Regions from separate parts of the Lentzea sp. NPDC004782 genome, predicted to be linked through region 2. Evidence: riboswitches for the same ligand, from Rfam matches in the RefSeq annotation. Region 2 holds a riboswitch; each other region holds the start of a gene.

Region 1 (3,266 bases), on a different contig from region 2:
GCGTGGCGTGCGCGCGCCGCTTCGCCTGCGTGCCCTCACCGGGGTCGTTGACGAGGAACGGGTAGATCAGCGGCAGGTCGCCGAGCGCCGCGTCGGTGCCGCAGGACGCCGACATGCCGACGGTCTTGCCGGGCAACCACTCCAGGTTGCCGTGCTTGCCGACGTGCACGACCGCGTCCGCGCCGAACTCCGCCTCGATCCACCGGTAGGCCGCGAGGTAGTGGTGCGACGGCGGCAGGTCCGGGTCGTGGTAGATCGCGATCGGGTTCTCGCCGAACCCGCGCGGCGGCTGCACGATCACCACGACGTTGCCCGACCGCAGCGCCGCCAGCACGATCTCGCCCTCGCGAGACTTGGAGTGGTCGACGAACAACGAGCCGGGCGCCTCGCCCCAGTGCTCTTCCATCGACTCGCGGAAGTCCTCCGGCAGCGTCTCGTAGTACGCCCGGTAGTCCGCCGCCGCGATGCGCACGGGGTTGCTCTCGAACTGCTCCTGCGTCAGCCAGTCCGCGTCCTGCCCACCGGCGGCGATCAACGCGTGGATCAGCGCGTCGCCGTCCAGCTCGTCGACGCCGGGCAGCTCGGTGCCGATGTCGTACCCGTGCTCCCGCATGGCCTTCAGCAACCGCACGGTCGACGCCGGCGTGTCCAGGCCGACGGCGTTGCCGATGCGGGAGTGCTTGGTCGGGTACGCCGACAGCATCACCGCGATCTTGCGGTCCTCCACCGGGATGTGCCGCAGCTTCCCGTGCCGGACCGCGATCCCGGCGACGCGCAGCGCCCGTTCGGGATCCGCCACGTACACCGTGAGCCCGTCCTCGTCGATCTCCTTGAACGAGAAGGGAACCGTGATGATCCGACCGTCGAACTCGGGGATCGCCACCTGCGTCGCGGTGTCCAAAGGGGACAGTCCGTCGTCGTTCTCGTCCCACGACTCGCGGCTCGACGTGAGGCACAACCCCTGCAGGATCGGCACGTCCAGCGCGGCGAGCGCGCCGACGTCCCACGCGTCGTCGTCGCCACCGGCACTCGCCTTGGCGGGGTTCGTGCCACCCGCCGCGAGCACCGTGACGACCAGCGCGTCGGCCTGGCGGAGCGTGTCGAGCAGTTCGGGCTCGGCGGTGCGCAGGGACGAGCAGTAGACGGGCAGCGGCTTCCCGCCCTTGGCCTCGATCGCGTCGCACAACGCGTGCACGAACGCCGTGTTGCCCGCGACGTGGTGCGCCCGGTAGTAGAGCACCGCCACCGTCGGGCCTTCGTTCGACGGCTCGCGCTCCAGCACACCCCAGGTCGGCGTGGCCTGCGGCGGGGCGAACCCGTGCCCGGTCAGCAGAATCGTGTCTTCGAGGAACTTGTGCAGCTCGGCGAGGTTCGCGGCACCACCGTGCGCGAGGTAGAGGTGCGCCTCGGCGCACACGCCACCGGGCACCGTCGACAGCTCCATCAGCGCCGCGTCCGGCTGCTGCTCACCGCCCAGCACCACCACGGGCAGGCCGCCGGCCAGCAGCCAGTCGAGCCCTTCCTCCCACATCCGGCGCCCACCGAGAATGCGCACCACGACCAGGTTGACGTCCTGGACCAGCGCCGGCAGGTCGTCGGCCGCGAGTCGCGCGGGGTTGCCGAGCCGGTACTCGGCACCACTCGCCCGAGCCGACAGCAGGTCGGTGTCGGAGGTCGACAGCAGCAGGATCACGCAGGCTCCATCCCTCGTGGGGTCCTCGCCCCAGGTTGCGGGTGACAGGCGAAGCGGAGTTCCTGACTCCCAGCTGCCGCTGGTCACAGTGGCGGGACCGCGCCGGATTCACACCGGCTTCCTCCTGCGCTTCGTCGTTCGGGCTCACCCTAACCGGCGGGTTACAGTCCGACCTATGCGTACTCACCCGGATGCCTGCCCAGGCGCCGTCGAGCTGCACCAGGCGGCCGACGGCGGACTCGCGCGCATCCGGGTCCCGGGCGGCACTCTTTCCGCTGCTCAGTGGGACGTGGTCCGGGTTGCGGCGCTGGAACTCGGGAACGGCTCGCTGGAGCTGACCTCGCGGGCGAACCTCCAGATCAGAGGCCTCGCGGACGGCGCCGAGCTGGGTTCACGCCTGCGTGCGGCCGGTCTGCTGCCCTCTGACACGCACGAACGCATCCGCAACATCATCGCCGCACCGCTGGAGGACAACCAGGCGCTGGTCGACGCACTGGACGAGGCCCTGTGCGCGGACCCGGAACTGGCCTCGCTACCAGGGCGTTTCCTCGTCACGGTCGGGTTGCCGGTGAGCGGCTCGGGCGGCGACTTCGGGCTGGTGGACGACGTGCTGCTGCTCGCCGGTACCGATACCGGTGTGCGCGTCACCGACCCCGTCGACGCCGTCGTCACGGCCGCCCGCCTCTTCCAGCAGCTGCGCGGCCCGGCCTGGCGCCTGTCCGAAGTGGACGGCGGTGTGCGAAAGATCACCGAGCACTTCGGCGCCACCGACGTCCCGCGCATCACCCCGGCTGTGACACCGGTCGCACCTTCCGCGGTGACGCCGGGCGTGCCGCTGGGCCGCCTCGACGCCCACCAGCTCCCCGGCGTCCCGGTCCGGCTGACCCCGTGGCGCAGCCTGGTCGTGCCGCCGGGAACCGACACGTCCGGCCTGATCACCGATCCCGCCTCGCCCTGGCACGGCGTGAGCGCCTGCACCGGCCGCCCCGGCTGCGCCAAGTCGCTGTCCGACGTGCGCGCCGACGTGTACGCCTGGCTCGCCCGCCCGGAATTGTCAGACCTGCCTGAGACGATTGGAGTGGGGACCCGATCCCCCCAGGGGGCCCTCCAATCGGGATCGATTCCGCAGCGCCCGGTGCACTGGTCGGGCTGTGCCCGCCGCTGCGGCCGCCCCGTCGGCGATGTGATCGAGTTCGTCGCGATCGGCGACGGCTACCGCCGCATTGCCGGCACCGCCCGCGACGAGGAGATCAGGTGACCTCCACCTGCCTCGCACTCCTGTGTCACGGCCGTGTGCGACGGGGCGAGCCCGTGCCGTCTGCCGTCAGGCCCGCAGGCATCGCCCGAGCTGTCGCGGGCCGCGGCTCGGCACCACCGCTCGATCTCGACCGGCGAACGGCCTTCGTGTTGCGGGAAGTCATGCCGGGCGTTGCGATGCGCACGCGCCGTTGCCGTCGCCGCCTTGAGCGAGGTCTTGCTCCACACCAGGCGGACACAGCCGAACGACAAGACGGCCCGTGTGCAGGCCGTTCGCACAACGCACATCCAACCGGGAGCGACATGTCTGACCACG
Region 2 (3,266 bases):
GGCACGGCGGAGAAGGCGGTCGCCCGCGAGGCGATGGAGGCGTCGGCCCGGGAGGTCACCGAGCAGGCGGCGACCCAACTCGGCAAGCACGTCGACGACGGTCTGCCGCCCTGGGCCAAGGGGGAGCACTACGAGCCGCCGTCGCACCCGACGGACTACGGCAACCCGCACCCCGACGAGCCGTTCGGTCCACAGAAGACGGACGACCTCCCGACGCACGACCGGGAACCGGAACACCACGAGCCCGATCATCCTGCCGAGGAACCGAAGCACGAGCCGGACGAACAGCCCAAGGTCAGGGAGCCGGAACACCTGCCGCAGCCCGACAAGAGCTACTACTTCCAGCTGCAGGACGCGGTCGGCCGGATGCAGGACATGATGCCGAGCCTGTCTCCCCCGGAACAGGAAGCCATGTGGCGCGCAATCGAGGAGAAGAGGCAAATGATGCGCGACATTCTGGACCGGCACAGCTGACGTCACGGCGATCTTCAGGAGCCAATACCAATGCACCCACAGCAACCACCGATGCGTCCGCCACACCGTCAGCTGCCCCCACCGCAACCACCGCGCCCGATGAGGCCGCCAGTTCCACCGCCACCACCCCAACCGGTGGAGGAGGAGCTTCCGGAATGGACGAAGGACGGCGAGTTCCCGGCGATCTCCCGGCAGATCCCGCTCTACGGCAAGGATCCCGAGTCCGGCAAGGAGCAGGTGTGGGTCGGTCGCGTCGTGTGGCAGGCGCGGACCGCGAAAGAGATCACGATGGCGGTCTACGGCCCGTTCGGCCGCAAGATGGCCACCGGTGAGTCCGTGTTCCACGCCCTGTTCCGGATCCGCGGCGAGCTGGGGGACCCCGAGCAGTACAGCCCGCCGTGGAAGGTGCTGGTCAAGGGATCCAGGAGGGACGTGTGGCACCTCGGTCACAAGGTGTCGATCTTCCCCGGTGACCGGGCCGAGATCGTCGTGCCCGGTGAGAAGGTGACCGAGTCCGTCGACGTGCTCGCGATGCTCGAACCGCACGACACTCCGAAGTTCGGCTTGGTCGAGCATCAGATGACCAACGTCCTGGAGTACTTCCGCCGCTTCGGCGTGTGAGGCTCCTCGTAGCCCGAGGTCACGCCAGCCAGAGGATGAGGCCGGCCAGCAGCAACCAGTGCTGGCCGGCCACCGCCACGGCACGCCAGCCGGGCTTGGCCAGGCGGGAGATCGCGAGGCTGATCGGTACGAACACCAGTCCCACCCCGAAGAACGCCGACGGCACCACCCAGCTGCCGTCGGACGCGATGAGCAACATGCCCATGAGCCCTGCCAGGAACGCGCTGGAGTAGATCGCCACGTCGCGGCGCCAGAGGAGCACCAGCAGCGGCGCGACCGCGATCGCCCAGCCGATCAGCGCCTGCGGCAACGCCAGACAGAACTCCGGCGTGCAGTAGAGCCGATCAAGTGCCGCCGGGATCTCCTCGGCCCAGATGCCACCGGTCTGGAAACCGGCGACGAGCAGGGCGAACGCGATGAAGGCGGGGCTGTTCTTCTGCCCCGTGTCCTGCTCGCCCAGTTGACGCTGACGCCGTAATCGCCGTTTGTCTCCTCCGCCCATGCCTGTTGAACGCGTCTCCGCGCGGTTTTGTGCACTGGCCGGTGAGTTAGGGTGGGGTCGTCGTGCACGGGGGAAGACCGGTCGAAGTCCGGCGCTGACCCGCAACGGTAGGTCCCACTCCGGTGGGGCGAGCCCGAACACCCGCACACGGCTTTCAACCGGGAACTCCTGCCGTGGACTGCGGGAAGGGCTGTCAGTGATCGCGAAGATCAGCGCGCTCGTCGGCGTGCTCGCCGTCAGCGTCGTGGCGGGCGTGGCGCTCGGCCCCGTCTCCGTCCCGTTCAGCGTCACGGTCGACCTGTTGCGGGCGGCCGTCACCGGCGGCACGATCCCCGCGGACCTCGCCGGGCAGTACCACATCGTCTGTGACATCCGGCTGCCGCGCGTGCTGCTCGCCGCGGTCGTCGGTGCCGGGCTGAGCACGGTCGGCGTCGCGATCCAGGCGATGGTCCGCAACGCGCTCGCGGACCCCTATGTGCTCGGCATCTCGTCGGGCGCGAGCGTCGGTGCGACGGCGGTCGCGACGCTCGGCGTGTTGTCCGGTCTCGGCGTCTACGCGTTGTCGACCGGGGCGTTCCTGACCGGACTCGGTGCCACCGCGCTGGTCTACCTCACCGCGCGCACGAGCCGGGGGCTCACACCGTTGCGGCTGGTGCTGACCGGAACCGCGCTGGCGTACGGGTTCTCGGCCGTCGCGATGCTGCTGGTGTTCCAGGCGCCACGCGGGGACGCGGCGCGGGCGGCGATGTTCTGGTTGCTCGGCAGCCTCGGCGGAGCGGACTGGAAGTCGTTGCCCGTGGCCACCTCGGTGACGGTGCTCGGGATCGTGTACCTGCTCACCAGGGCGCGGCAGCTGAACGCGCTGGCGATGGGCGACGAGACGGCGACCACGCTGGGTGTCGAGGTCAACCGGTTCCGCACGCGGCTGTTCGTCGTCACCGCGGCGATCACCGGCGTGCTGGTGGCGGTCAGCGGCGCGGTGGGCTTCGTCGGGCTCATGCTGCCGCACCTCACGCGCATGGTCGTGGGCGCGGACCACCGCAGGGTGCTGCCGCTCGCACCCCTTGCCGGGGCCTCGTTCCTCGTCTGGGTCGACGTGGCCGCCCGGATGCTCGCGGCGCCGGAAGAGCTGCCGCTCGGCGTCATCACGGCCGCGATCGGCGTGCCGTGCTTCATCTTCCTCATACGCCGCAAGAGCTACGTGTTCGGAGGACGTTGATGCGCGTCGAGCTCACCGGCGTCGCGGTCCGCGGGATCGTCGAGGACATCACGCTCACCGCCTCGGCCGAGGTCGTCGGCATCGTCGGCCCGAACGGCAGCGGCAAGTCGACCACGCTCCGGTGCGTCTACCGCGCGCTGAAGCCGGACGCCGGTGCCGTGCGGATCGACGGCGAGAACGTCCACAAGCGACGGAACCTCGCCCGCGAGCTCGCGGCGCTCACCCAGGAGTCGCAGGTCGAGTTCGACTTCACGGTCGCCGAGGTCGTCGAGATGGGTCGCCTGCCGCACGACCGCGATCCCGCCAGAGACCGGCGCGTGGTCGCCGACGCACTGGCCACAGTGGACGTGGCGCACCTCGCCGACCGCAGTTTCCTCAGCCTCTCCGGCGGCGAACGCCAGCGCGTGCTCATCGCCCGCGCCATCGCCCAGGAACCGCGGGTGCTCGTGC
Region 3 (3,266 bases), on a different contig from region 2:
TGTGGCCCTGTTCGCAGTCGACGACCACGACCGCGGTCTGTTCGAGCAGGCCCGCGGCCTTCAGCGCGTCCTTGGTCGGGTCGCCGCCGAGTCCTGACGACGTCGCGCGGCCATCGGTGAGGAGGACGACCAGCGGGCGCTTGCGCGGGTCCCGCAGCCGTTCGATCTCCAGGACCCGGTGGGCCTTGAGGATGCCGTCCGCGAGCGGCGTGCGGCCGCCGGTGCGCATCTTCTTGAGCCTGGTCGCGGCCGCGTCGACGGACGTCGTCGGGGGCAGGGCCACTTCGGCGTTCTGACCGCGGAACGTCACCACGCCGACCTTGTCCCGGCGCTGGTAGGCGTCACGCAGCAGGGAGACGACCGCGCCGCTGACCGCGGACATCCGCTGACGTGCGGCCATCGAACCGGAAGCGTCGACGACGAACAGGATGAGGTTGGACTCCTTGCCCTCCCGCACGGCCTTGCGGAGGTCGGATCCCTCCAGCTTCAGGCCGGGCCCGCTGCGGCCGCGGGCCTGCTGGTGCGGCGCCGCGTTCGTGAGGGTGTCGACCAGGTGCAGTCCGCTTCCGTCCACTTCGGACGAACGCACGACCCGGCCGGTGCGGGCACGGGCCCTGGACCGCTTGCCCGGCGCGCCTTCCCCGACTCCGGGAACCTCCAGCAGGCGTGCTTTGAACGCCGGCGCGGGTTCCGGTGCCGGACGGTCCTGCGGCGCGTTCCCGTTGCCCGCCGGGCCTTCCTGCGGTTCGGGCAGCTCACCACCGCCGGGGCCGTCGTCGTCCGGGCCGTCTGGCTCGTCCGCGTGCTCGGCGGCCTGGCGCATCGCGTCTTCGAGCTGCTGCTCCTCGATGCCCGGCTCGTCGAACGGGTCGCGCCGACGACGGTGCGGCAGAGCGAGCCGGACGGCGGTCTCGACGTCGGTCTCCTCCACCTCCGTCGCGCCGCGCCAGGCCGCGTGGGCGGTGGCGGCACGGGCGACGACGAGGTCCGCGCGCATGCCGTCGACCTCGAAAGCCGCGCAGACGGCGGCGATCCTGCGCAGCTCACCGTCCGGAAGGGACACTCGCGGGAGGTTCGCGCGTGCCTGCGTGATCTGCTGCTTGAGCTTCGCGTCCTCGTCCGCCCACTTCGCGGCGAACGTCACCGGGTCGGCCTCGTAGGCGAGCCGGCGCCGGATCACCTCGGTGCGGACACCGACGTCCCGTGCCGCCTTCACCGCCACGGTCAGCCCGAACCGGTCGAGCAGCTGCGGCCGCAGCTCGCCCTCCTCGGGGTTCATCGTGCCGACCAGCAGGAACTGCGACGGGTGCGACACCGAGACGCCTTCGCGCTCCACGTGCGCCCGCCCCATCGCCGCCGCGTCGAGCAGCAGGTCGACCAGGTGGTCGTGCAGCAGGTTGACCTCGTCGACGTAGAGCACGCCCCGGTGCGCCGCGGCCAGCAGCCCGGGCTGGAACGCCCGCACCCCCTCGGTCAGCGCCTTCTCCAGGTCGAGCGACCCGACCAGCCGGTCCTCGGTGGCACCGACCGGCAACTCGACGAGTTTCGCGGGCCTGCGCTCACTGCCGTCGTGCGGCGCGTCCGGGCAGTCCGTCGTGCCCGGCACGCAGCCGAACCGGCAGTTCTCGGAGACGTCCAGCTCGGGCAGCAGCGCGGCCAGGGCACGCACGATCGTCGACTTCGCGGTCCCCTTCTCGCCGCGCACGAGAACACCGCCGATACCGGGGTGCACGGCGTTCAGCAGCAGGGCCAGCCGGAGGTCGTCATGTCCGACGACAGCCGAAAAGGGGAACATGCTCGGCGAAGTCCTTCCTCGGGTGTCCACGCCCGTGGCCGGTGGTCGAAAGAGGGGGACGAGTTCCTGACTCCCGGCCTCCTCCTCGAGAACCGGTCACAGTCGCGGGACGGCGCCGGATTCGCACCGGCTTCCTCGCACTCCCCTCACAGCCCCGGCATCGTCGCATTTCGGTCCTGCCGGTCCAACAGCCAGGTGAGCGACATCGCGTCGCGGACGCGGCAGGCTGCTGGTTCTCAGTCGCACTAGCGCTGCGAAGTCCTGGCAACCGAGGTCGCGGACGCGCTGGTAGAGCAACTTCTCGTCCGCTTCCAGGACCGAGTCGTCCTGCTCGAGGACGAGCATCGGACTCCGCGAGGTCTGTGGTCACCTGACAACACCACGGCCGCCGCGATGTCACATCAGAGCAGGCTCTGGAACTCCGCCCACGCCTCCCGCACCTCGTCGCCCGTCCACTCCAGCGCGGGCTCCGCCACCGTGACCTCGGTCTTGGCCATCTGACCGTCCCGCCAGAACCGCCCGAGGAACTTCCCGCTCGCCTCGGTCAGCCGGGCCGGGTCGCCGGGCAGGTGCAGCGCGAACTGGTGGGTGTGCGGCTCCGGCAGGCCCATCGCCTCGGCGACCACCTTGGCGTGCGCGACGTAGGTGCCCAGGCGGGGCAGCACGGTGTCGAGGCCGTGCAGGGCCGACAGCGCCGCCGGCCACTGCTGGAACAGCATGCCGCCGTAGCGGTGCCGCCAGACGCGGGCCTGGTCGACGAAGTCCCGGGTGCCGGCGAGTGCCGCACCGGAGATGCCCTCCAGCGACTTGTAGAACGAGACGTAGATCGAGTCGAAGAGGCCCGCGATCTCCTCCAACGGCTTGCCGAGGCCGTACGTGCTCTCCCACAGACGGGCGCCGTCGAGGTGCACGACGGCGTCGCGGTCGCGGGCGGCGTCGACCACGGACACCAGCTCGTCCCAGGTCGGCAGGACGAAGCCGGCCTCGCGGTCGGGGACCTCCACCAGCAGCGTGCCGAACGGTTCCGGGCAGTCCGCCACGTGCTCGTTCGCGACCTTGATCGGGCGGAGGCCGGACAGGACGGTCAGCGCGTCGTCCTCGTGGTGCAGGGGGTGGGCCAGCGGGTGCATCGCCACGATCGGGTTGTGGGTGCGGTCGGCCCAGCAGCGCAGGGCGATCTGCTGCGCCATGGTGCCGGTCGGCACGAACAGCGCCGCCTCGGTGCCGAGCAGTTGCGCGACCCGCGTTTCCAGGGCGCCCACCGGGCCGCCTTCGCCGTAGCGGTCCGGGTCGACGTCCGGCACCGGGCCGAGCAACTCCAGCAGCGACTTCTTGCGGACTCCCGAGAGCTGGCGGTTCATCACCCCGGCATCAAACCCCAGCGGCCAGCGTGTTCGCGAGCGAAATGACGCCCGCTCGGATGTCGTGGGCGGTCATGCCCTGGTCGAGCAGGAACGCGATGTGCTCGCCG
Region 4 (3,266 bases), on a different contig from region 2:
ACTGGGAGAGCTGGGACGGGGAGAGCTTCCGCGCGTCCTCGGTGAACCGGATGTCCTTGATGGAACCGGACAGGCCCGCGACGACGGTGACGGCGCGGTCGGGGGACTGGACGGCGGCCTCGACGTCTCTCAGCTCGCCGCCCATCGCGTCGTAACCGGCGGCACGGGCCTCGGCCGCGCGGTTGGCCTGCTCGAAGAACTCGAGCTTCTGACGCATCTGTTCCAGCAACTCAGCGCTGTCAGGCATGCGCCGAACGTACCAACGCCGACTGGGCGGGGTGGCCGGGTGGGCGGCCACCCCACACCATCAGGCGACAGCGGCCCTGCCGGGGGTCTTGGCCCGGCGCGCGGCCGGGTCGACCAGCAGGCCGAACATCACGCCGATGCCGACGTAGAGCACGGCCAGCTGGGCGAGCGAGCTGAGGCGGAACTGCCACAGCACGTTCACCGGCATGTCGGCGGGGATCGTGTCCGGCGGCGCGGGGAACGCCAGCAGCACCGCCGCGACGGCCGCGACGACCGCGAGCAGCACCGCCGTGACGCGGACGGGCTGCGTCCAGGACCGGAGCCGCTCGGCGAGCCAGCTCGCCCCCCACACGATCACCAGTCCGGCGGCGACCACGCCGAGGTAGAGCGCGGTCCGGTGGTTGACCGTCTCCGGGTCGCCCACGGCGGGCGGGTTGGCCGGGTACTTGAGCCACGGCAGGAGCGCGACGGCACCGAACACCGCGGCACCGAGCGCGAAGCTGCGGCTGAACGGCGTGCGGTCGACGAACCACCGCTTGGACAGCGCGTAGGCCGTGGCGAACACGAGCCCGGCCGCGATGCCGACGATGATCACGCCGAGCATGCCGCCCACGACCTGGGCACCGCGGCTGACCAGCTCTTCCTCGCCGCCGTGCGAGTGGCCCTCACCGGCGGGCTCCCTGGCCTCCTCGACCGCGAGCGCGGCGCGGATCGGGATCTCGGTCACCAGCAGCTGCACCAGCGCGGAGGCGACGCCGGCGACGAGGCCCGCTCCGACTCCGCGCAGCGCCAGGGACTTGTACGTGGTTGTCATGTGCTCGGTCTGGAGGTCAGCTCAGTGGCACGGGACGCCGAGCGCGTGCCGGCCGTCGTGGAAGAACTCGTGCAGCAGCTGCGAGCTCGCACCGAGCGCGAGGCCGTTCTCCTGCAGGACCAGGTAGGTGACGATCAGGCCGAGCAAAGCGACGGCAAAGGCCCACTTGGGCACGCGGACGGCGGACAGATGTGCTGCGGGGCTCGTCATGACGGGCTCCTCCATACCTCGTGGAAGGTCAACTCTCCTTGCGGCGCCGCAGCCGGTCTCCTGACTCCCGGATCAACGCTGCCCCCGCGTCTTCCCAGCTCCCTCGGGGTGCCAGTGACGTGCTCGGCGGGGATCGCTTCCCGGTCACAGTGGCGAGGACCGCGCCGGATTCTCACCGGCTTCCCGTCACTGCGGCGCGTGCACCGTAATTTGATCGGGCGCTCAAGCACAACCGGCCATAAGAGTTGTTGCGTTCCTCACTTCACGAGTGGACAGTCGCCGCACTTCCCACCAGCGGCGACGCGGTAGTAAAGGCAGCAGCTCCTGCGCAGGAACCCGAGCTCGCCGGGGATGCTCAGGAATTGTCCCGCCTGTTCGAACGGCGGCGCGCTCATCAGCCGGTTGCCGCGGAGTTCCGCTTCCTCGGCCGTGAGCATGCGTGCGCGGACAACCATTTTGAGCGCGCCCGCGATGTTCGACATCGCGTTGCCCCACAACAATCCGCGCGCCACCGGCGTGACGCCCTGGATCGCCTCCACCACGGGTTCGAGCGCTTCCCGCGCGGTCGGGCCGAGCTGGGGGAGGTCGATGCGCACGCTCAGGCCGTTGGCCGGGTGGTGTTGCCACCACAGGTTTTCCGGCCGGATGTCGATCGGGAGGTCCGCGGCGGTGAGCGGGCTCAGCAACCGGGCGGTGTAGCTGAGGAAGAACAGGCTCGCCGCGACGCGCGGTTCCGCCGCGTTGTAGCGGGCCGCGATGGCGTCGATGGTGGTTTTCAGCGCGGGGCCTTCGAGAAGTGCCGTGCCGGGCAGCCACGTTTCGTCCGGGCGGCCGACGTCGAGCGCGAAGAACGGGTTGATGCCGCGCACCCGGCGCAACGCCGCGAGCACTTCGGCGAATCCGGTCGAATCCTCTGGCACGAGAATTCACCGTACCGGGTGTCCAGGCAGGACAGATCACGTCCACGGCCTGGGACAGATGTGACCGCGGTGTGGACCTGGCTTGGGGAGGTGGGAGGATGTCACCCCGTGAAGACCTTCGACTCCCTGTTCGCCGAACTGACCGAACGAGCCGCCACCAAGCCGGAGGGTTCCGGCACCGTCGCAGCGCTCGAGGCCGGCGTCCATGCGCAGGGCAAGAAGGTCCTGGAGGAGGCGGGCGAGGTCTGGATCGCCGCCGAGTACGAGTCCGACGAGAAGCTCGCCGAAGAGATCTCGCAGCTGCTGTACCGCCTCCAGGTGATCATGCTGGGCCGCGGCCTCACCCTCGAAGACGTTTACAAGTACCTCTGACGGAGACTTCCACATGCTGCGCGTAGCAGTCCCGAACAAGGGCGCGCTCGCCGAACGCGCCTCCGCCATGCTGACCGAGGCCGGCTACCGGCAGCGGCACGAGCCGCGCGACCTGACCGTGCTCGACCCGAACAACGACGTCGAGTTCTTCTTCCTGCGCCCCAAGGACATCGCGATCTACGTGGCGTCCGGTGACCTCGACCTCGGCATCACCGGCCGCGACCTCGCCGCCGACTCCGGCGCCGACGACAACGGCTCCTCGGTGCAGGAGCTCCTGGCGCTCGGCTTCGGGTCGTCGACCTTCCGCTACGCCGGGCCCAAGGGCACCGACTGGCAGATCTCCGACCTGGAGGGCAAGCGCCTCGCCACCGCGTACCCGCGGCTGGTCGGCCGCGATCTCAAAGCCCGTGGCATCACCGCCCAGGTGATCCGTCTCGACGGCGCCGTGGAGATCTCGATCCAGCTGGGCGTGGCCGACCTGATCGCCGACGTCGTGGGCTCCGGCCGCACGCTGCGCCAGCACGACCTGGTGCCGTTCGGCGAGCCGATCTGCGAGTCCGAGGCGGTGCTGGTGCACCGCGCCGGTACCGAGGTGACCCCCGCCAAGAAGCAGCTGACGGCCCGCCTGCAGGGCGTCGTGTTCGCGCAGCAGTACCTGATGCTCGACTACGACTGCCCGCGCGCGATCCTGGACAAGGCCGTCG

What was found. Region 2 has a riboswitch for cobalamin ahead of ABZV40_RS21785 (iron ABC transporter permease). Riboswitches for the same ligand answer to the same signal wherever they lie in the genome.
Region 1: linked by a shared signal. The riboswitch ahead of cobN (cobaltochelatase subunit CobN) and the one ahead of ABZV40_RS21785 (iron ABC transporter permease) in region 2 are both predicted to bind cobalamin.
Region 3: linked by a shared signal. The riboswitch ahead of ABZV40_RS03510 (putative cobaltochelatase) and the one ahead of ABZV40_RS21785 (iron ABC transporter permease) in region 2 are both predicted to bind cobalamin.
Region 4: linked by a shared signal. The riboswitch ahead of ABZV40_RS11940 (CbtB-domain containing protein) and the one ahead of ABZV40_RS21785 (iron ABC transporter permease) in region 2 are both predicted to bind cobalamin.

The regions. Positions count from the first base shown of each region.
Region 1 is NZ_JBEXJN010000061.1:37,903-41,168, reverse strand. It holds gene cobN (cobaltochelatase subunit CobN) at 1-1,693, opposite strand, end outside; cobalamin riboswitch at 1,728-1,860, opposite strand; gene ABZV40_RS38145 (hypothetical protein) at 1,869-2,951, shown strand.
Region 2 is NZ_JBEXJN010000023.1:7,975-11,240, forward strand. It holds gene ABZV40_RS21770 (putative T7SS-secreted protein) at 1-474, shown strand, start outside; gene ABZV40_RS21775 (hypothetical protein) at 610-1,095, shown strand; gene ABZV40_RS21780 (hypothetical protein) at 1,115-1,597, opposite strand; cobalamin riboswitch at 1,624-1,761, shown strand; gene ABZV40_RS21785 (iron ABC transporter permease) at 1,794-2,816, shown strand; gene ABZV40_RS21790 (ABC transporter ATP-binding protein) at 2,816-3,266, shown strand, end outside.
Region 3 is NZ_JBEXJN010000003.1:46,924-50,189, reverse strand. It holds gene ABZV40_RS03510 (putative cobaltochelatase) at 1-1,795, opposite strand, end outside; cobalamin riboswitch at 1,835-1,975, opposite strand; gene ABZV40_RS03505 (beta-eliminating lyase-related protein) at 2,197-3,156, opposite strand; gene ABZV40_RS03500 (helix-turn-helix domain-containing protein) at 3,167-3,266, opposite strand, start outside.
Region 4 is NZ_JBEXJN010000010.1:49,682-52,947, reverse strand. It holds gene ABZV40_RS11950 (YbaB/EbfC family nucleoid-associated protein) at 1-247, opposite strand, end outside; gene ABZV40_RS11945 (CbtA family protein) at 308-1,060, opposite strand; gene ABZV40_RS11940 (CbtB-domain containing protein) at 1,082-1,270, opposite strand; cobalamin riboswitch at 1,303-1,493, opposite strand; gene ABZV40_RS11935 ((2Fe-2S)-binding protein) at 1,528-2,190, opposite strand; gene ABZV40_RS11930 (phosphoribosyl-ATP diphosphatase) at 2,299-2,562, shown strand; gene hisG (ATP phosphoribosyltransferase) at 2,576-3,266, shown strand, end outside.